DNA from 3 places in the Paraburkholderia sp. CNPSo 3076 genome. Region 2 is predicted to be linked to each of the others. Evidence: riboswitches for the same ligand, from Rfam matches in the RefSeq annotation. Region 2 holds a riboswitch; each other region holds the start of a gene.
What was found. Region 2 has a riboswitch for cobalamin ahead of cobW (cobalamin biosynthesis protein CobW). Riboswitches for the same ligand answer to the same signal wherever they lie in the genome.
Positions count from the first base shown of each region.

Region 1: another riboswitch for cobalamin. It lies ahead of M3A49_RS24810 (porin); the one in region 2 lies ahead of cobW (cobalamin biosynthesis protein CobW).
Region 3: another riboswitch for cobalamin. It lies ahead of M3A49_RS13100 (CbtB domain-containing protein); the one in region 2 lies ahead of cobW (cobalamin biosynthesis protein CobW).

Region 1 is NZ_JAPMAL010000022.1:7,530-14,504, reverse strand. Features, by position in the region: gene M3A49_RS24825 (helix-turn-helix domain-containing protein) at 1-527, shown strand, start outside; gene M3A49_RS24820 (PQQ-binding-like beta-propeller repeat protein) at 563-1,204, shown strand; gene M3A49_RS24815 (TonB-dependent receptor domain-containing protein) at 1,253-3,202, opposite strand; cobalamin riboswitch at 3,305-3,487, opposite strand; cobalamin riboswitch at 3,561-3,712, shown strand; gene M3A49_RS24810 (porin) at 3,960-5,054, shown strand; gene M3A49_RS24805 (acid phosphatase) at 5,115-6,975, opposite strand, start outside.
Region 2 is NZ_JAPMAL010000010.1:108,077-115,051, forward strand. Features, by position in the region: gene cobN (cobaltochelatase subunit CobN) at 1-2,180, opposite strand, end outside; gene cobW (cobalamin biosynthesis protein CobW) at 2,208-3,299, opposite strand; cobalamin riboswitch at 3,513-3,783, opposite strand; gene M3A49_RS13625 (cobalamin biosynthesis protein) at 3,769-4,419, shown strand; gene cobO (cob(I)yrinic acid a,c-diamide adenosyltransferase) at 4,416-5,018, shown strand; gene M3A49_RS13635 (cobyrinate a,c-diamide synthase) at 5,023-6,333, shown strand; gene bluB (5,6-dimethylbenzimidazole synthase) at 6,317-6,975, shown strand, end outside.
Region 3 is NZ_JAPMAL010000009.1:231,328-238,302, forward strand. Features, by position in the region: gene M3A49_RS13075 (GlxA family transcriptional regulator) at 1-779, opposite strand, end outside; gene M3A49_RS13080 (ABC transporter ATP-binding protein) at 940-1,731, opposite strand; gene M3A49_RS13085 (ABC transporter permease) at 1,752-2,465, opposite strand; gene M3A49_RS13090 (ABC transporter permease) at 2,479-3,168, opposite strand; gene M3A49_RS13095 (CbtA family protein) at 3,486-4,238, opposite strand; gene M3A49_RS13100 (CbtB domain-containing protein) at 4,252-4,470, opposite strand; cobalamin riboswitch at 4,510-4,655, opposite strand; gene M3A49_RS13105 (histidine phosphatase family protein) at 4,713-5,333, shown strand; gene M3A49_RS13110 (patatin-like phospholipase family protein) at 5,410-6,447, opposite strand; gene M3A49_RS13115 (hypothetical protein) at 6,491-6,975, opposite strand, start outside.

The sequences.
Region 1 (6,975 bases), on a different contig from region 2:
ACGTCGCCCGCGAAGGCGCCACGGTCATCGAACTGGCAAGACGGCCCGTGCTGTTTGTGCTCGCCCGGGCGCTCGCCGAGGCGTGGCCCGCCGACGTGCCGCGCGACGCGCTCATCGCCCGCGCCTTTCGCACCCGGCACGCCGACGAAACGCACCGTGCCCGCCTTCGCGTGGAAATCGGCCGCTTGCGCACGCTGATGCGCGACGTGGCCGAGATCGGCGCGACCCAGCAGGGCTTTGCGCTGGCGCCGCGCCACTCGAGCGAAGTGGTGGTGCTGGCGCGGCCTGTGGAAGAAAAGTACGCTGCCGTGCTGGCTTTTCTCGCCGATGGCGAATCGTGGTCGAGTTCGGCGCTGGCGGTCGCGCTCGGCGCGAGCCAGCGCACCGTGCAGCGCGCGCTCGATGCGCTTGCCGCGGCGGACAAGGTGCAGTCGTTCGGTTACGGCCGCGCGCGCCGCTGGACCACGCCGCCCGTCCCGGGATTCGCGACGACCTTGTTACTCCCCGCGCCGCTGCCAGGCGATTAGGATGAACGCCTGTCCCTTCATTCAAGGAGGTAATCATGAAACGTTCGACCGCCGAAATCGTCCGCGAGTACGGTCCTTTTCCCGGCATCGAGAAGGTGGGCGGGGTCTCGTACGACGGCAAGCAGGTGTGGTTCGCCGCGGGCGAGCGAATCGCGTCGCTCGATCCGCAGAGCGGCGAGACGCAGCGCTCGATTGACATCGCGGCGCACGCGGGCACGGCCTTCGACGGCCGGCATCTGTTTCAGATCGCCGAGGACCGCATCCACAAGATCGACCCTGAAACGGGCCGTGTGCTCGCCACGATTCCCGCGCCCGGAGGCGGCGGCGACTCGGGACTCGCTTGGGCGGACGGCACGCTTTGGGTCGGGGTGTATCGCGAGCGCAAGATCCATCAGGTCGATCCGCAGACCGGGGCGATTTTGCGCACGCTCGAATCGAGCCGCTTCGTCACGGGCGTGACGTGGGTGGACGGCGAGCTGTGGCACGGCACCTGGGAAGGCGACGAGAGCGACTTGCGGCGTATCGATCCGGGCACGGGCGAAGTGCTGGAACAACTCGACATGCCGCCCGGCACCGCCGTTTCGGGGCTGGAGTCCGATGGCGGCGAGCAGTTTTTCTGTGGCGGCGGCAACAGCGGGAAGATTCGCGCCGTGCGGCGGCCGAAGCGCGAGGGCTAGGCGAGCGGGCGTGCGAGAAGCTCAAGCGCACCCGCTTGCATGCAACGCTCAGAACGTATAGGTGGCCTTGCCGAACGCCGTGCGCCCCAGCGTGTTGTACCCGTAGGCGCTCACGTACTGCCGGTTGAACACGTTCGAAAGCGTGGCCGAAAGCGCGAGATGCGCGTTGACCTTGTACGACGCGCGCAGGCTCACCGTCGTCCACGATGGCAGGTAGATCGTGTTGAGCTGGTCGTCGAACGTCGAGCCGTTATACAACAGCGAAACGCCGGTGCTGAGCGCGTGGAGCTGGAACTCGTCCCATGTGTGATCCACGCTCAGGCTCACCGTCTGGCGCGGGCGGCGATTGAGCCAGGTCTGGTCGGTCACGTCCTGTGGATTCAGAATCCCCACCGTGAGGCTCACCGGCGTGGACTTGCCGAGCGTGCCCTTGTACGAGAGGTCGAGCCCCTGTATGTGCGCGCGGCCCACGTTCACGGGCAGGAAAGTCTGCGAGTTGTACGTGATGAGATCGTGCACGCGCGTGTCGTACACGGCTGCGGTGAACGTGCCGATCGACGTGGTGGCATCGAGCGCGGCTTCGACCGAGTCGCTGCGCTCGGGCAGCAGGTTGGGGTTCGAGTAGCCCGGATAGTAAAGGTCGTTGAACGTCGGCAGGCGGAACGCATTGCCGTACGAAACGCGCGCCGTATAGACCGGCGTGACCGCCCACGAAAGCGCGACGTTGCCCGTATTCACCGATCGCCCTTGCACGATTTCGTGTCGCCCCGCCAGAAACAGCGTGACGGGTCCGAGCGTGGTGGACTGATGCATCGACACGGCCGAATCGTTGCGCGCGGGCAGGCCGCCCGGCACATCCACCGGCAGGAATGCCATCTCGCGCGTGTAGTCGTAGGCGAGCTTGGTCTCGCCGTCGAGCGGCATGCCGAAGAGCGTGTGGCCCCTTTCCTGATGCGTCATCGACGTGGTAGTGGAAAAGCGCGTCGAGTCGATCTCGTCGGTCGGGATAGTCGGGTCGTTCGAATAGAGGAACTGACGGTCCGTCCCGTAGCCCACGGACTGGTCGAACTGCGTGGTCGGTGTGATGTCGAGGTGGAACGCGATGCCGGTCGTGAGCTGGGTGTCGCGCTGGCGGTCGTTGCCTCCCGCGTTGTCGTACGAGAGATCGGAGCGGTGGTAGAGCGCGAAGGTCGAGATCGACCACCTGTCGTGCGCGTAGCCGAGGCGCGCGTCCAGGTTCTGCGCGTGGTACGGGTTGCGGCCGTCTTCGTGGCCGTAAGCCCAAGGCTGCGTCGCGTCGATGCCCGCCGTATTGTAGTCGTGCAGGCCCAGCGAGTAGGTGAGGCCGCTCAACGCGGAAAGCGGCCCTGTCGAGCCGATCGTGCCCGAGGTGCGCACCTGCGTGTCGAAGGTCTTGTTCGAGCCGCCGCCGAACGAGACGGTGGTCTGGTTCGGCTGGTTCGACGCATGGCGCGTGAAGAGCTGCACGACGCCGCCCACGGCATCCGCGCCGAACGAGGCGGCCGCGGGCCCCGAGATCACCTCGACGCGGTCGAACGAGGCGGTCGCCAGATCGGCCCATTCGGCCGTGCCCGTGGTGACGGAGCCCACGCGTATACCGTCGATGAACACGGCCACCTGGTCAGCCGACGAGCCGCGGATGCTCACCCCCGTGTACGACCCCGGGCCGCCGGTCTGCGAGACGGTGACACCCGGCAGCGTGGCGAGCGCCTGCGCGATGCCGGGGTCGACGGGGGAGACGCGGTCGAGGTCTTCGCGAGTGAGCACCTGGGTGGTCGCGTAGCGCTGGTCGAACGATTGCGGCAGATGCTGCGTGTCGCCCACGACGAGGATATTGGGCAGCGTGGTGTCGCCGCCGGCTTGCTGCTGCGTCTGGGTGGACGATGCGTCGGCGGCGTCGGCAGCGGCGTCGGCATGCGCGGATTGCCACGCACAGGCGAGCGCAGCGGAGGTCAATACGAATTGGCGAAACTTCATGATGCGGTGGCTGGAAACAGCTCCTGAAATACGGGCTGTCCGTGCAACGGGCGATCGCCGCGTGGGCGGTGCTTGCGCATCGGGGATCCCCGCCCGCTGCGGCTGCTGGACTCGGCTGATGGCAGGTCTCCTGGCTCGCGGGTCGACATCCGTTGCCGGCCTTCCCGGTTTCCCAGTGGCACGCTCTGGCATGGACTCGCCGCTTACAGTTGCGGGGGCAGCCGCAGTCTTGCACTGCGTTCCCTTTTGATCCCGTCGCCGGGAACCATCAGCGCGCAAGGGTAATGGCCGCGCATTAGCCTCGTCAACCTTTGACGAATGTCGTGTGGCGAAAACACCCGGTTTGGCCACTCCCGAAACTTACGCTATCCTTGCAGCTGTTTTTCGCGCGTAGGCGCTGCACGAGCGAAATGCAGCAGGGAAGCCGGTGGGAATCCGGCGCGGTCGCGCCACTGTGACTGGCTGTCAATCGAGCCAGAAGTCAGACCTCGCTGCGTTTATTTCACGACTCGTTCCAGGGCGCGTAAACCAAGGAGCCGTCAATGCACACCCTCCTACCTTAGAAAGGCGGCCCAATCCGGTCGCCACCACTGGCCCCGATGCGGCGATAGACCGCTCACGGACCGCCATGCGTTCGCTGTTCAAAAGCACGCTGGATATTGACGGATTAACGACGACGTCGGAGCACCTCGCCGCATCGAGCGAGGGCTGACGGCGCTCGTCCATGCATTCTTTACAAGCACAAACAAGAAGACTCATGAACACGCACATTCTGGCCGTCCTTGGTGGCGCGGCTTTGGCATTCACAGGCGCTGGCGCCTCGGCGCAGCAGGTCACGTTGTACGGTGAGATCGACGCTAGCGTCGACTATTTCAGCGACGTTGGCGGCCACACCCAGTATCGCGCAGGCTCGGGCCTTATCGACGGCAGTTTTTGGGGCCTGCAGGGCAGCGAGGATCTCGGCGGCGGCAACGCCGCGATCTTTCGCCTCGAGCGCGGCTTCTCGGTCACGTCTGGCGAAGCCTTCAACGACCATCCGTTCTACGTCGGTTTGCAATCCGAACGATTTGGCACGATCACGCTGGGCCGCCAGTACGACACGATGCACGACTACTTCGCCCCGTTCACTCTGACGGGCGGTGCGGGCGGGACGGCATTCGCGCATCCGTTCGACAACGACAACGCCAACAATTCGTGGCTCGCCTCGAACGCCGTGAAGTTCGCGAGCGCCACGTACGGTGGTTTCAGCGCCGGCGCGATGTACGCGTTTTCAAACGCGGCGGGCCGCTTCGCGCAGAACCGCGCCTACGGCTTCGGCGCGCATTACGAGGGCGGCCCGTTCAGCGCCGGCGTGGCATGGATGCACATCGACGGACGCGGCGCCTCTTCGGTCGGTGCGTACGATACGTCGGTGCTGCCGGGCGCGGGCCTCGTGCCGACCGAGGTCGCGGTGCAGCGCGAAGACACCATCGGCGCGGGCATGAGCTACGTGCTCGGCGACGTGACGCTCGGCGCGGCCTGGTCACGTTCCATTCATACCGGCGTGAGCGAGGCCGACGGCGGCGCGCCGCTGCCTTCGATCGCCTTCAGCAACTACGAAGTGAACGCGCTTTGGCAGGTCACGCCCGCGTTCTCGCTGGCGGGCATGTATGCCTATACGGGCGCGACCTCCGCGCATTGGCATCAAGGCGCGCTGCAGGCCGACTATCAGCTGTCGAAGCGCACGGACGTGTATACCGAGGCGATCTATCAGCGCGCGTCGTCCGGTGCGTTCGCGATGATCAACACCTGCGACCCGTCGGGCGGCCGCAACCAGGTGCTCGTGGCGGCGGGCATCCGGCATCGCTTCTGACGCACACACAAAGCGGCCCCGAACCCTTGCGATTCGGGGCCGTTTTACCGCGTGGCTAGATCACGAAGCCGAAAGCTTCACTGCAACGCCGGTCGAAGAATAAACGGGGGTGGCCTTGAAGCCATCCACCGTGACCGTCGCGAATTTCACCGATGCGCCGCTGCCGTCGATCACGTCGATCGAGTCGCCCGCTCTCGGCGTATAGCCGTTCACGAACTTCACATGCAGCGTGCCGCCCGCCACCGTGAGCTGGCCGCCCACGCGCAGGCGTCCGCCGCCGTTGCCGTCGATGTCGAGTTCGAGCGTCGTGCCATCGAGTTGCGTGTATTTGCCCGTCACCGTCAACGGCGCGCTCGTCGCCACGGTCACGCCGCCGCCGGACCCGACGTACACGTCGCCGTTGCCGAAGGCCGTGGTCGACGCTGCGCAGAGCACGCCGCCGCTCACCTGCGAGCCGCCCGTGTAACTGTTGTTGCCCGCGAGCGTGAGCGTGCCGCTGCCCTGCAGCGTGAGCTTGCCCGAGCCGGCGATGTCGTTGCGCCAGCTGTCGGCGGCATTGAACCCGCCCTGGGTTGCGTCCATCGCCACGATCACGTTGCCGTTGAACGTGCCATAACCATCTGCGGCACTAAACATGTTCAGACGGCCCCAGCCTTCGGCGTCGTCCATGACCGGATAGCCCGAGGCGACTTCGGTCGTCTTCAGCACGACGCGGCGCTGGCCGGCGCTCAGGTATGGGAAGCGCGTTTCGAGTAGCACCTCGGCACCCTTGGGCACGACGGGCGGCGCCTCGGTCGATTCAATCTGGCTGAAACCGAACGTCATGCGGCGCGCGAATTCCGACTTGTTGGTCGCATAGACGGCGAAGCGGTCGGTCGCGGTCGTGGCCGAATGCGCGAAGGCGGGGAAGGTCGTGGCGCTCGTGCCGGTGGCCTGTTCGAGCGCGCTGTGCGCCTGCGCGTAGGCCGCGCTCTTGAGCGTGGCGTTGGCGGGGTCGTAGAGATTCGCGGCGGTGACGGCCAGCGCGAACATGCGGCCGCCAATTACATCGAGCGGCGAATGCATGCCCGCGAGAATACGGTTTTCGCCGAGTTCGAGGCCGCGGCTCGCCATTTCCTGGTAACGCTCGGGCACGAGATACGCCATCGTCATCGCGTCGCGCATGGCTTCGGCTTCGTGGCCGCTGATGAAGCCGCCATCCGTCGAAGGCGTCGTGCTGATGGCCGGCACGAGCGTGGGATCGACCACGACGCTCGTGCTCCAGCGGAACGGTCGCGCGTATTTGTAGAAGCGCTTGGCGGGCTCGGTGGAAGCGTTGTTGCCCATCGTGTTGAGCAAGTCGACCACCTTGCCGAAGGTCGCGTTGCTCGTGCTGCCTACGCCCGTGTTGTTGCCCGAGTCGTTGTAGAGCGTCGTGGTCGCGTCCGCGGGAATCGACGTGATGCTCGTGGTTTGCTGGGCGGCCGAGCGCCAGGCGGCGGTGAGCGGCCCCATGCCGTCGGTCACGCTGTAGCCCTTGCCGCGCCGGTCGTCGTAGTAGGCCGCGTCGGCCTGCGCCGCGCTGCGCTGGGTCGTCGCGGTCACGACGTACTGGATGTTCGCGTTCAGCACCGTGCTGTTGAGGATCGCGCCGTTGGGCGTGCCGTCGGTGGGGACGCCCGTCCACGTCGAAGGCACGACCGCGGGGAACGTGCCGTTGGCAGGCGCGGAAACGCCCGCGTCCACGAGCAGCGTGAGCGGCTGCCAGAGATCGAGGAAGCGCGCCACCACGCGCACGCCCGCATTGGTCGCGAGCGTGGCGTAACGCGCGTCGCCGCGCTGGTTGGTCGCGATATTGTCGACGAAAGCAGGTACGTCGGGAATCGGCGCGTTGTCCACGAAGCCGGGGTCGGTGGGCGGCGCGGGAATGGCGGCAGTGGTG
Region 2 (6,975 bases):
GCGCCCTGCCCGTCGCCGCATGCATAGCGCCCCAGCGCGAGCAGCGTGTCGCGCCGCTGCTGGCCTTGCGGCGATGCGCCGAACGTATGCAGGCCGTCGCGAATCTGGGCTTCCTTCAGCTCGCAGAGGTAAGCGTCGGCGCGCGTGAGCAATTCGTCTTCGCCGGCCTGATCCTGCGGCGCGGAAACGCTCAATTCCTCATGCAGCCGGTGCTCGATGATCGTCGCGAGTATGGTCTTGCGCAGCAGCTTCGCGCGGCGCGGGTCCACCATCAATGCTTCGTAATACTCATCGACCTGACGTTCCAGGTCTTGCAGCGACCCGTAGTTTTCGGCGCGCGTGAGCGGCGGCATCAGGTGATCGATGATCACGGCCTGGGCGCGGCGCTTGGCCTGGCTCCCCTCGCCCGGATCGTTGACGATGAACGGGTACAGATGCGGCAGCGGCCCGAGCGCCATGTCGGGCCAACAGGTGTCGGCGAGCGCCACACTCTTGCCCGGCAGCCACTCCAGGTTGCCGTGCTTGCCCACGTGCGCGATGGCGTCGATGCCGAACGTCTCGCGCAGCCAGAAGTAGAACGCGAGATACGCATGCGGCGGCACGAGTTCGGCGTCGTGATAGTTCGCGTAGGTGTCGTCGCCGCGCGAGCGCGAAGGCTGGATGCCCACGAACACCTGGGCGCAGCGCCAGCCCGCAATCATGAAGCGGCCACGGCGCAGTGTGGGGTCATCCTCTGGCACGCCCCAGCGCGCGATCAGCGCGTTTTGCGCCTCGGCGGGCAACTGCGAGAAGCGCGCGCGGTAGTCGTCGAGGGAAAGACTCTGCCATGCGGGGCGCAGCGCGCGCGTGTCGGGATCGTTCGTTACGCCCTGCGTGAGGATGCGCATGAGCGCGTCGCCGTCTTCGGGCAGGTCGGCCACGCGATAGCCTTCGTCGCGCAGCATGCGCAGGATGCCGACCACCGAGGCCGGCGTGTCGAGCCCCACGCCGTTGCCGATGCGCCCTTCACTCATCGGATAGTTCGCGAGCACGAGCGCGAGCTTCTTCTCTGCGTTCGGCAAGCTGCGCAAACGACACCACCGGCGCGCCAGTTCGGCGACGAACGCCACGCGTTCGACATCGGGCTGATAGCGCACGACATCGACCTGCGTCTCCTTGCAGTGGTACGCGAGGCCCTTGAAGCTGATCGCGCGCGTAATCACGCGGCCATCCACTTCGGGCAGCGCGATATGCATGGCGATGTCGCGCGAATTCAGGCCGTGATTGTCCTTCACCCAGTCTTCGCGATTGCCGCCGCTCAGGATCACCTGGAGCACAGGCGCATCGCCGGCCAGCGCGATCGGTTCGGGGTCGTCGAGCGACGAAGCTGCGAATGCGGTGGTATTCAGCACGAGTGAGACGTCGTGCTCGGCCGCCAGTTGATCGAGTACGTCGCGGCTCAAGGTGTCCTTGAGCGACGTGATCGCAAGCGGCAGCGGGTTCATGCCGCGCGCGAGCAGCGCGGCGATGAGGGCATCGAACGCGGCGGTGTTCGCCGCCTGCAGATGCGCCTTGTAAAACAGCAGCGCGACGACCGGCGCGCCGGGTTGCCAGCGCGCGCGCCATTCGTCGATGGTCGCGACGTCGCGCTGCGGGCAATAGAGCGCGGCGGCGGGGAGCGCGACGGGCGGCGCAGGCTCGCTGCCCCAGTCGAATGCCCGCCACGCGAGCCCACGCAGGAACGATTCGGCGTTGGCCGCGCCGCCTTCGCGCAGATAACGCCACAGCAAGCGGCAAAACTCGGGCTCGGCGCGGCTCTTCGCGATGAGATTGGGGTCTTCCTGCAAGTCGCCGGAAAACATCGCGAGCAGTTGCCCGCGGCGCTCGGCGAGCGAGACGACCTGCTCGATGCCATAAGGCCAGTATGTTTCGCCGCCCAGATGATCGACCACCACCACGCGCGCGTGCTGCAGGACGTCTTCGACGTAGAAGTCCACCGACGCGGGCTGGCGCAGATACGTGACGTTCGCGAGCCGCACGCTGGGAAAACCTGCGGGCAAGCGCGGCACGACGCTCGCCAGCAGCGCGAGCGTCGTGTCCGCCGAACTGAGCACGACGATCTCGGCGGGCTGCTGGTCGATACGGATAACGCCCTGCGTGTCGTCGACGAAACCGCCGGGCGTGGTGCGCAGCAAATGCATGGGACGGCCTCGTCTAGCTCGGCACGTTCACTTCGCGGCCGCGGTCTGCACGTTCGCCAATGCGGCGTCGAAGGCCGCTTGCAGCGTCGCGCCATCGAGGTCCTCGCCGATCAGCACGAAGCGGCTCGCCAGCGGCTGCGCCGCGCTTTCCCGCGTGTTCCAGCGGCGGTCGAAATAGCTGTCGAAGCGGCGGCCCACGCCTTGAATCACGAGGCGCATCGGCGCGCCCGGCAACGCGGCAAAGCCCTTCACGCGATAGATCGTGTGCGCATCGACGAGTTGTTGCAGCGCCTCGATCACGGTCTCGCGCGAAGCGGCATTGCCTGACACCACAACCGAGTCGAACTCGTCATGGTGATGATCGGGATCGTCGGCGGAACCGTGATGGTCGTGCCGCAGATGAATGCTCTCCTCGGAGGCCGCCTCGACCCCTAGCAGCGTATGCAGATCGAGCTTGCCGTGCTGCGCGCGCACGATCTTCACCTGCGGCGGCAGCTCTTCGCGCAGCTCGGCGATGAGCGCGTCCTGGCCCGCCTCGTCGAGCAGATCGGTCTTGTTGAGAATGACGAGGTCGGCGGCCGAAAGCTGGTCTTCGAACAGCTCATGCAGCGGCGATTCGTGATCGAGATTCGGGTCGGCGCGGCGCTGCGCGTTGACGGCCTGCGGATTTTCGGCAAACTGGCCGCTCGCGGCGGCGGGGCCGTCCACCACGGTCACGACCGCATCGACGGTGAACGCGTTGCGGATCGACGGCCAGTTGAACGCCTGCACGAGCGGCTTGGGCAGCGCGAGACCCGAGGTTTCGATCAGCACGTGATCGACATCGCCGCGGCGTTCGAGCAGTTTCTCCATCACGGGGAAGAACTCTTCCTGCACGGTGCAGCAGAGGCAGCCGTTCGCGAGTTCGTAGAGCTGGCCTTCGGTTTCGTTGCCGTTTTCGTCGCAGCCAATGCCGCAGCCACGCAGAATTTCGCCGTCGATACCGAGTTCGCCGAATTCGTTGACGATGACCGCGACGCGCAGGCCGCCCGCGTGCTGAAGAATGTGACGCAGCAGCGTGGTTTTACCGCTGCCGAGAAAGCCCGTCACGATCGTGACCGGAATCTTGCGCATTTGCATGAAGTGCTCCTTCGGCGCCAGGCCGGATCGAGGGGCATGGTGCGTCGCGCCTGCCGTTCGTGCGGGTGTCGTGTTGCGCTCACGCGCGTATCCGTGGAGACGCTGTCACGCGTAACGATTCAACAACCTGCAGGGGACGAACGACCAGAAACGCACCCGGGCCACGCCCGGCTGACGCATGAAAATCACGGATCCGGCACCGCATCCCCGCAGCGCGAATCCCACGTATCTGGCCGGTATCCGGACTGACGAGACACCGCTTCGCCTTCCCGCGCGAGCGGCCTTGCGGCCGGCTTGCACAGTGGCGTGGACTGCGTAAAGCATGGAAGCGGTTTGCGGCATTCGTGCGAACGCCGCGCTCGTTGTACCGTTGCGGGTGCAGTTCAGGTTGGCCATGCCCGAGGCGGGATGGCTCCCTGATTCCCGTTTAACTGCGCGCGCATTATGAGTCGCGCACGCGAGCACCAGAGTGCGTGCGAGTGTAGGCGCGGGGGGCCTGCGCGTCAAGGAAGGCGTGGGAAGCCGCAAACGCGTGTGCTATCGTAGCGCGCATCCGGCGCCGGCCGGAACGCGACTCTTTTGCTCGTTTTGCCTCTGCGATCAGCCTTCGATCGACGCTCTCGCCGTGAATCCTGCCGAAAATCGCGCCTCGCGCGCAGCCTCATTCGAAGCCACGCTGGAACCCACGCAGCGCGTGCCGCCGCTCGCGCTCGGCATCGGCTGCCGGCGCGGCGTGACGCTCGCGCAGATCGATGCCGCGGTGCGCGCCGCGCTCGGCGCGTGGCCGCTCGACAGCGTAACGGCTGTGGCAACGCTCGACGCCAAAGCCGGCGAACCCGCCTTGCAAGCGTTTTGCGCCGCACATGCGCTGCCGCTGCAAACGTACACGCGCGAGCAACTCGCCGCGACGCCCACACTGGCGGCGCCCTCCGCAGCCGCGCAAGCGCAGTTCGGCGTGGACGGCGTGTGCGAACCCTGCGCGCGTCTTGCAGCGGGCGGCGCTCCGCTCGTGCGCGGCAAGCTGGCGCTCGACGGTGTGACGGTCGCAATCGCAGGCTTTCTGCCAAACCACGCAAACGCGGACGCGAAGGCGCCGCAACCAACCCACTCCCGACGATGAAAACCGATCCCGAATCGCACCAACGCATGACGCAACGCCGCCGCGAAGGCCACGAGAAGAAGCAGGCCGCCGCGACGCGCGAAAAGGGCCTGCTGATCGTCAACACCGGCAACGGCAAGGGCAAGAGCACGGCCGCGTTCGGCATGGCGGTGCGCATGCTCGGCCACGGCATGAAGCTTGGCGTCGTGCAGTTCATCAAGGGCGCGCTGCACACGGCCGAACGTGATTTTCTCGGCAGCGTTGCGCACTGCGATTTCGTGACGATGGGCGACGGCTACACCTGGAACACGCAGAATCGCGACGGCGACATCGCCACCGCGCGCAAGGGCTGGGACGAAGCGAAGCGCATGATCGAGAGCGGCGAGTACGCCATGGTGATCCTCGACGAACTCAACACGGTGCTCAAATACGAGTACCTGCCGCTCGACGAAGTGCTCGGTGTGATCGCGTCGCGCGCGCCGCACGTGCACGTCGTCGTGACGGGCCGCCATGCGCCCGACGCCCTGATCGAAGCGGCCGACCTCGTCACGGAAATGCGCCTCGTGAAGCATCCGTATCGCGAGCAAGGCGTGAAAGCGCAAAAGGGCGTGGAGTTTTAAGCGCATGAGCGCAACCTTTGCCTGCCCCGCGCTCTTCATCAGCGCGCCCGCTTCGGGCCAGGGCAAGACCACGCTCACCGCTGGCCTCGCGCGCCTGCACCGGCGCGCGGGCCGACGCGTGCGCGTCTTCAAGACCGGGCCGGATTTTCTCGACCCGATGATCCTCGCACGCGCGAGCGGCGCGCCGGTGCTCTCGCTCGACCTGTGGATGGTGGGCAAAGAGGCGTGCCGCGCCCTGCTCGCGCAGGCCGCGCGCGAAGCCGACCTGATCCTCATCGAAGGCGTGATGGGCCTGTTCGACGGCACGCCGAGCAGCGCCGATCTCGCGACCGCGTTTGGCGTGCCGGTGGCCGCCATCGTCAGCGCGAAGTCGATGGCGCAGACCTTCGGCGCGATCGCGTTCGGTCTCGCGCGTTTTCGGCCGGACGTGCCGTTTCATGGCGTGCTGGCGAACCGCGTGGGCTCGCCGCGCCACGCGCAGATGCTGCAGGAAACGGTGCCCGCCGACGTACGCTGGCTCGGCCACGTCGCGAGCGAAGCGACGATGGCGCTGCCCGACCGTCATCTCGGCCTGCATCAGGCGGCGGAGATCGACGACCTCGACGCGCGCATCGAACGCGCCGCCGACGCGCTCGCGCAAACCGCGCTCGTCGAATTGCCGCCTGCGGTGACATTCTCCGATCCTTCGCATGACGAAACGATTGCGCGCCAGCTCGAAGGCCATCATATCGCCGTTGCCCGCGACGCCGCGTTCTCGTTTCTCTATCCGGCGAACATCGCGTTGCTCGAATCGCTGGGCGCGAACGTGAGTTACTTCTCGCCGCTCGCGAACGAGCCCGCGCCCGCCGGCGTCGATGCGATCTTTCTACCGGGCGGCTATCCCGAGCTACATGCTTCGACGCTCGCGCACAATACGCAGAGCGCGAATTCGCTGCGCGCGCATGTATCCGCAGGAAAACCGCTCGTCGCCGAATGTGGCGGCATGCTCTATCTGCTCGACGCACTGACCGACGTAGAAGGCACGCGTACGCCGATGCTTGGCCTGCTGCCAGGCGTTGCGGTCATGCAAAAGCGCTTCGCGGCGCTCGGCATGCAGCAGCTCGACGGCGCGCTTGGCGCGCTGCGCGGCCACACGTTTCACTATTCGCGCGTCGCCACGCCGCTGGCGCCCGCGCTCACGGCACACCACGCACAAACCGGCGCGCCCGGCGAGGCGCTGTACCGGCACGGCTCGATCACGGCCACCTATATGCACGCTTACTGGCCCTCCAACCCGGCTTTCGCGGCCGCACTCTTTCATGGCACAGCCCTTTGACGAAGCCGAACGCGCGGCGGTCTACCGCGCGATTTACGAGCGCCGCGACATGCGGCACTTCGCACCGGGCCCGATCGATCCCGCGACGCTCGCGCGCCTGCTCGACGCCGCGCATCACGCGCCGAGCGTAGGCTTCATGCAGCCGTGGCGGATCGTGCGCATCACGGACCATTCGCTGCGCGAGCAACTTCACGCGACAGTCGAGCGCGAACGCATTGCAACCGCCGATGCGCTGGGCAAACGCCGCGACGAGTTCATGAAGCTCAAGGTGGAAGGCATGCGCGATTGCGCCGAGGTGCTCGTGGTCGCGCTGATGGATCGCCGCGAAGCCCACGTCTTCGGCCGCCGCACGCTGCCCGAGATGGACCTCGCCTCGGTGGCGTGCGCGATCCAGAACATGTGGCTCGCGGCCCGCGCCGAAGGGCTCGGCATGGGCTGGGTGTCGATCTTCGACGTCGACGAGGTGCGCGCCCTGCTCGCCATGCCGCCCGGCGCCAAGCCGGTGGCGATACTCTGCGTGGGTCAGGTCGACGCATTCTACCCGCAGCCGATGCTCGAAATGGAGAAATGGGCCGAACGCAAGCCGCTTGGCGAATGCGTGTTCGAAAACCGCTGGCCGCAGGACGAGGCGGCCAGCGTGCC
Region 3 (6,975 bases), on a different contig from region 2:
CGCTGCAACTGCGAGCGCGCCTTGGCAAGGCGCAGGCCCAGGTAGTACTTCGACGGCATCGCGCCGAGGTACTGGCGAAAGAGCCGCTCGAGCTGCCGCCGCGACACGCCCACGAGATTCGCGATCTCGTCGGTCGTGAGCGGGTCCTCGATATTCGCCTCCATCAGCTTGAGCGCGTCGTTCAGGCGCGGGTGCCGCTCGCCGGGCGCGGTCACGAACGGAATACGCTGGCGCTCGTCGCCGCTGCGCAGCGTGCTTGCGCCGAGCGCGTCGGCAATGCGCTCGGCGAGTTCCGGGCCATGGTCGCGGCCGATCATCGCGAGCATGAAGTCGAGCGTGGCCTGGCCGCCCGCGCAAGTCGCGCGGTCGCGGTCGATTTCGTAGATGTGCTGTGTGACGATGGTGCGCTCGAACTGCTCGGCGAACTGCTGGAACGTCTCCCAGTTCGCGGCCACGCGATAGCCCTGCAACTGCCCCGCCATCGCGAGCCACCAGATGCCGTGGTGAATGCCCGTGACGAGCGGCGTGCGCTGGCCCACGCGCGCGAGGCTCGCGAGAAAGAGCCGGTAGTCGGCGAACTGCTGGTAGCGCTCGGTGACGACGATGAGCCAGTCGGCCGCAACGGCGTCGCCGAACGCGCAGTCGGCGGGCCACTGCGCGCCGCCCGCGAGCGGCACGGGGCGGCCGTTCCACGAGCACATCTGCCAGCGGTACAGCGCGCGGCCGTCGATCTCGTTAGCGAGATTGAGCGCGTCGACAATCGGGCCCACGCCCGACATCGAAACGGGCGGGAGCGCGACGATCGCCACCTGGGTCGTGCGACCGGCGCGAGCGAGCGCCGCCTGGCCGCCGGGCGCGGCAGGAACGGAAGCAGAAGGGGGAACGGCTTGACGAACCATCGAAGGCAATAAAACGAAAGCGCGATGCGAACCGCGCCGCTTACTTGAGGCTGCCCGAGAGGAACTGGCGCAGACGATCGCTCTTCGGCGCGCCGAGCACATCGCCGGGCGCGCCCTCTTCCTCCGTGCGCCCCTGGTGCAGGAACATCACATGATTCGAGACGTTGCGCGCAAAGCCCATTTCGTGGGTGACGACGATCATCGTGCGACCCTCTTCGGCGAGCTTTTGCATCACCTTGAGCACTTCGCCCACGAGTTCGGGGTCGAGCGCGGAGGTGGGCTCGTCGAACAGCATCACGTCGGGATGCATGGCGAGTGCGCGCGCGATCGCCACGCGCTGCTGCTGGCCGCCCGAAAGATGCGAGGGATACTGCTTCTCCACGCGAGGCGCGAGACCCACTTTCTCCAGATACTGCCGCGCGCGGTCCTCGGCTTCCTTGCGCGGCACGCCCAGCACGTGCAGGGGCGCTTCCATCACGTTCTCGAGCACGTTCATATGCGACCAGAGATTGAAGTGCTGGAACACCATCGCGAGCTTGGTGCGGATGCGCTGCAATTGCTTGTGATCGGCCACGTCCAGGTCGCCGTTGCGGCCCGCCTTCGTGCGCACGACCTCGCCGTCTACGACGATCTCGCCCGCGTTCGGCCTCTCGAGGAAATTGATGCAGCGCAGGAAGGTGCTCTTGCCCGAGCCGCTCGCGCCGATGATGCTGATCACGTCGCCCTTCTTCGCGTCGAGCGAGACGCCTTTGAGCACCTCGTTGTCGCCGTAGCGCTTATGGATGTCGCGCGCGACGAGCTTGCTATCTGAGGATTGCGTCTGAGCCAAGATGGTCTCCAGTTTGCGATGAATCAGCGGGTGCGCACGGCGAGATGGCCGAGCCAGCGTTTTTCGGCGCGGCGGAACGCGGCCACCAGCACGAACGATACCGCACAGTAGATCAGCGCAGCGAGGCCGAACGACTCGAACGAGCGGTAGGTCGCCGAGTTGGCGTCGCGCGCGACCTTGAGGATATCGGGCACCGTGGCGGTGAAGGCCACCGTGGTCGCGTGCAGCATCAGGATCACCTCGTTACTGTACAGCGGCAGTGCGCGGCGCAGCGCCGAAGGCAGGACCACGCGCCAGTACATCGTGAACGGGCTCATACCGTAGGCGCGCGCCGCTTCCACTTCGCCATGCGAGGTGGCGCGAATCGCACCCGCGAAAATCTCCGTCGTGTACGCACAGGTGTTGAGGGCGAACGCGAGCACCGCGCAGTTCAGGCCGCTGCGGAAGAACGCGTCGAGCAGCGGCTCCGAACGGATGAACGCGAGACTGTACACGCCCGTGTAGATGAGCAGCAACTGCACGTAGAGCGGCGTGCCGCGAAACACGTAGGTGTAGAAGCGCACCGGCAGCGAGAGCCAGCGGCGGCTCGACACGCGCGCCACGGCGAGCGGCACCGCGCACACGAAGCCGAAGGCGACAGAGATCACAAGCAGCCACAGCGTCATCGCGAGGCCGGAGACATGCTCGCCGTCCCAGTAGAGGAACGCGCGGCCGAATTGCTGAATGATTTCGTTCATGACGGCCTTTTCCTCAGAGTTGCGCGTGACGCACGCCCACCGAATAGCGGCGTTCGAGCCAGACGAGCGCGAAGTTCGAGAGCGTGGTGATCGCGAGATAGATGAGCGCCGCAATCACGAGGAAGAAAAACAGGTTGAAGGTGCTGCGGCCCGCGTCCTGGGCGGCCTTCACGACATCGGCGAGACCGATGATCGAGACGAGCGCCGTCGCCTTGACGAGCACCTGCCAGTTGTTGCCGATGCCGGGCAGCGCAAAACGCATCATCTGCGGAAAGAGGATGCGGGCGAACACGCGCGCGCCGCTCATGCCGTAGGCATGGCCCGCTTCGAGCTGGCCGCGCGGCACCGCGAGAAACGCGCCGCGAAAGGTTTCGGTGAAGTACGCGCCGTAAATGAAGCCGAGCGTGACGACGCCGGCCACGAACGGATCGATGTCGATCTGCGCCATGCCGAGCGCGTCGGTGGCCTCGTTCACGCCGATCTGGATGCTGTAGAAGAGCAGCAGCATCAGCACGAGGTCGGGCACCGAGCGGATCAGTGTCGTGTAGGCGGTCGCCACGGCCGCGAGCGGCCGGTTGAACGAGAGCTTGGCCGCCGCGCCGGCCAGGCCGAGCAGCACAGCCACGCCGAGCGAGAGCAGCGAAAGCTCGATGGTCTGGATCGTGCCGGCGAGCAGCACCGGGCCAAAGCCGTAAAGGATCACGCGCGTCTCCGGAACAAATTCGTTTTGTCGTTTCGGGCGGCCTCGCGCGGCACCTGAGCGCCGTCGAAACCGATGAACTGGCGCGGATCGTCTCAGTGCAAAATGGATTGCTCAAACTCGCGCGGCGCGTATATTGCAGTGCAGCATTGCGGCGCGGCGCACGGATGCGTGCGGATTGGGCCCACGCAGCCGCGGGCGCGATGCTTTTGAAAGGCGAAAAAAGTGCCCCGGCACGCGAGGCGCGCGGGGCATTTACGCAAGTTTGGGGTCGCTTTTTCGATAGGTGCGCGGCGTGCGCGCTGCGACCCCGGCGGAGCTTAAGCGGCGCGCGTTTGCGTGCCGCGTGCGCCGCCCGCACGGGCGTTCGCGCCAGGCAGCTTTTCGGCGAGCGCGCCAAACAGCAGGCCGATCGTGATCCAGAGAATGACCTGCATGCCGATCGACACCGTCCGGAACTTCCACAGCAGCACGGCCGGGAAGGCGGCGGGCACCTCGTTGATCGCCGGCAGCGCGAGCTGGATCGCGCCGATCACGACGACGAACAGCACGAGCGCCACGATCGAAGCGTTCCAGACGCCAAGGCGCGGCACGAATGCGGCGCGCACCTTGAGCGAGAACACCGACACGGCGATCGAGATCGCGATCATCAGGAAGAAGAGCCCGGTTCGATAGCCGATTGTCTCCGGGTCGCCGACCGAGGGCGGATTCGCCGGATACTTGATGTTCGGCACCAGGTAGATCGCGACGAACGCCGCGAGCGCGAGCCAGGCCGAGAGCGCACGCGGCGAAAGACGCCCCACGCGACCGTTCGCATATGCGAAGACGAGCGCAAAGAGGCCGCCGATCGACGCGCCATAGACCATCACGCCCGTGAAGAGACCGATGCTCGCCTGGGTCTTGCGGCTCACGATCTCGGGCTCGGGTGCCTCACCCTTCGCGGCGTCGGCTTTCTCTTCGAAGGAAATCGCCTGATCGACCTGAGGCTCGCCTGCGATTTTCGCGAAGCCGAACGTGAGGAGCCCCGCGGCGATGCCTGCGAGCATGCCGCGTACCAGCAACTTGCCAACCATATCCGGCTCCCGGTCAGTGGCAGGGAAAGCCGAGCAGATGGCGGCCGTCGTGAACGAATTCGTGGACGTACATGCCCGGGAAGATCGACGTGGCGCCCTGCTCGGCGCCCACGAAGTACAAGGCCAGCAGCAGCATGAGGCCGCCGAAGATCGCCCAGGGCAGGATCTCTCGCAGCGGAATGGGCGCCGGCGCGGCCGGTGCGTGCTGCAAGGGGAATGAGGTTTCGGACATGCTGACTTCTCCTGGGGTTACGCGCCCCGCTAGTCGTTGAAAGAGTGGTTCACGACGCGCAGGTCTGACTTCCGTTGCTTCGATTCAATCGACGGCAACCAGTTACAGTGGCGCGACCGCGCCGGACTTGCACCGGCTTCCGCGTGTCGTGGAGCCTGTATTCTACGCGCTGCGACGGCTGGCCGCGGCCCGGATGTCACCTGGATAGGTCAGCCACAGAGTAGTGAAGCATAAGGAAAAGCATGCCGACGACAGTCTGGCTGGTGAGCCATGCGGCGAATGCCGCGCTGCGCTCGGGAACATTCCCGCAAGCGCCTGTAGCGGGCGATGACGCCGAAGAAGCGCTCGATGCGCGCGCACTTGAGGCGCTTGCCGCCTGGCGCGAACGCTGGCACGCGCGGCTGGCCGGTGGCAATCGCAACGCCGAGGTGCCGCGCGCGTTCACGAGTCCCGTCGCGATCGCCCGCGCGAGCGCTCACGCGGCAGGCTTCGCGGGGGCAACGCCAGCTGACGCGCTCGCCGAAACCGCCTTCGGCGCGTGGCAAGGCCAGCGCCTCACGGATCTCGCGCGCGAAGTGCCCGAAGCCCTTGCGGCCTGGACGCGTGATCCAGGCTTTCGGCCGCCAGGCGGCGGCGAATCGTTCGACGATGTCCGCACGCGCGTCGGCGCCTGGCTCGACGCGGCGCCCGACTTGGGCCACAACCTGATCGCCTTCACGCACGCAAGCGTGATCCGGGCGGCGATTCTTCACGCGCTGGGCGCGCTGTCATCAAGTTTTCGCTCGATCGAAATCGCGCCGCTTTCCGTGACGGCGCTACGCCGCATGCAGCACGGCTGGGTGTGGCTCGCCGCGGTGGATTGAGGTGAGGAGCGGGAGGCACCGAAATTCGCCGTCGCCGGCATGCTGGACCTGTAGCCAGCAGCGCACGAGAAGCGCCCTAGTCCAGCCCTAGCTGCGCCTTGATGGCCGGCATCATGTACTGCACGGCCGCGCGCCCTTCCTCGATGGCGGGCGAGGCGCGATGAAAGTCGAAGATCCCCATACCGCCCAGGCGCGGCTGGATCAGCACGTCGGCGGGCTCGCCTGCAAGGCGGCTGCGCGTAATGCGCACCTGCATGATGTCGATGCTCTGGGCCACCGAGCTCAATACCGAAGGCACACGCGTGCTAGGCGGCGGCGCCACGCGCACGTCCGGCCCGCCAGCCGCGCCGGGGCCTGCAGGCTGCAGCCAGCGCGGGAAGCGCTTGCCGTTGCGGCGCAGGAGCGGTTCAGGCGCCGCGTCGCTGTTTTCAGCGCCAGTGGCGGCGCCGCTGTCCGCCTTGGCAGCCGATGCCGCCGTCGCCGCGTCGCTCGCCTCCACGGGCAGCTCGCGCGGCATCGTGTCGATCGCGCCGCCCAGGTCGCGGCCGTTGAGAATGTCGTGATTGAGATCGATGGCGATCACGGTGTCCGCGCGCATCGCGCGCGCGGCGGACACCGGCACCGGGTTGCTCAGTCCGCCGTCCACGAGCCACACGCCGTCATGCCAGATCGGCGTAAAGATGCCGGGAATCGCGATCGAAGCGCGCACGGCGTCCACCACGCCGCCTTCGCGCAGCCAGACCTCGCGCCCCGTGTCGAGTTCGGTGGCGACCGCCGTGAACGGCAGCCGCAGGTCATCGATCGAGCGGCCGTTGAACTGGTGCGCAAACAGGTCGATCACCTTGCGCCCGCCGAGCAGGCCGCCCGAAAAACGCAAGTCGAGCAGGCGCACCACGGTCTGCCAGGTGAGCTTGCCCACCCAGTCCTCGAGCCAGTCGAGATCGCCGTTCGCGTACACGGCGCCGACCAGCGCGCCAATCGACGTCCCGCACACCACGTCGGGCTTGATGCCCGCTTCCTCGAGCGCACGAATCGCACCGATATGCGCCCAGCCGCGCGCGGCGCCGCCGCCGAGCACGAGTCCCACACGCTTGGGCCGTCGCCGGTTCATCATGCGCGCCTCCTTGCGTGGTCATGGGTCAACTGCGTCGACCGAGTCAGCGACCGCGGATCACGTCCGAGCGCGAGGTCGTCGTGACCCGCCCGTCCGGTCCGAAATGCACATTGAAATACGCTTCGGGCGTCACGCCCCCTTCCAGCCACTTCCAGCTCCACACCGTCTCCTTCTTCAACCGATAGCCGGCCACCTGCCCGGGTTTGCCGAGCAAACGCCGGACCTCGTCCTCACTCATGCCGACACGGATCTTCGCGAAATTATCCGCCGTGAGCGCCTGAGTGATGGCCACGAGCCGCCCGTTCGGACCGATATCGACCATCCAGGTCTTGAGGCCCTGCGGGCCGCGCGGATATTCGAGGCGGCGCGAGCCGTCGTCGAACACGCGCTCGGTCTCGGGCTTGCCCATTTGCTCGCGCACCTGCTCGAGCGTGGAAACGCCGGGCGTGAGGCCCTTGAGCAGCAGCGCGTCGGGCTTCACGGAATCGAAGAACGCCTTGAATCCCTGCCGGATGGTGTCGAGCATGG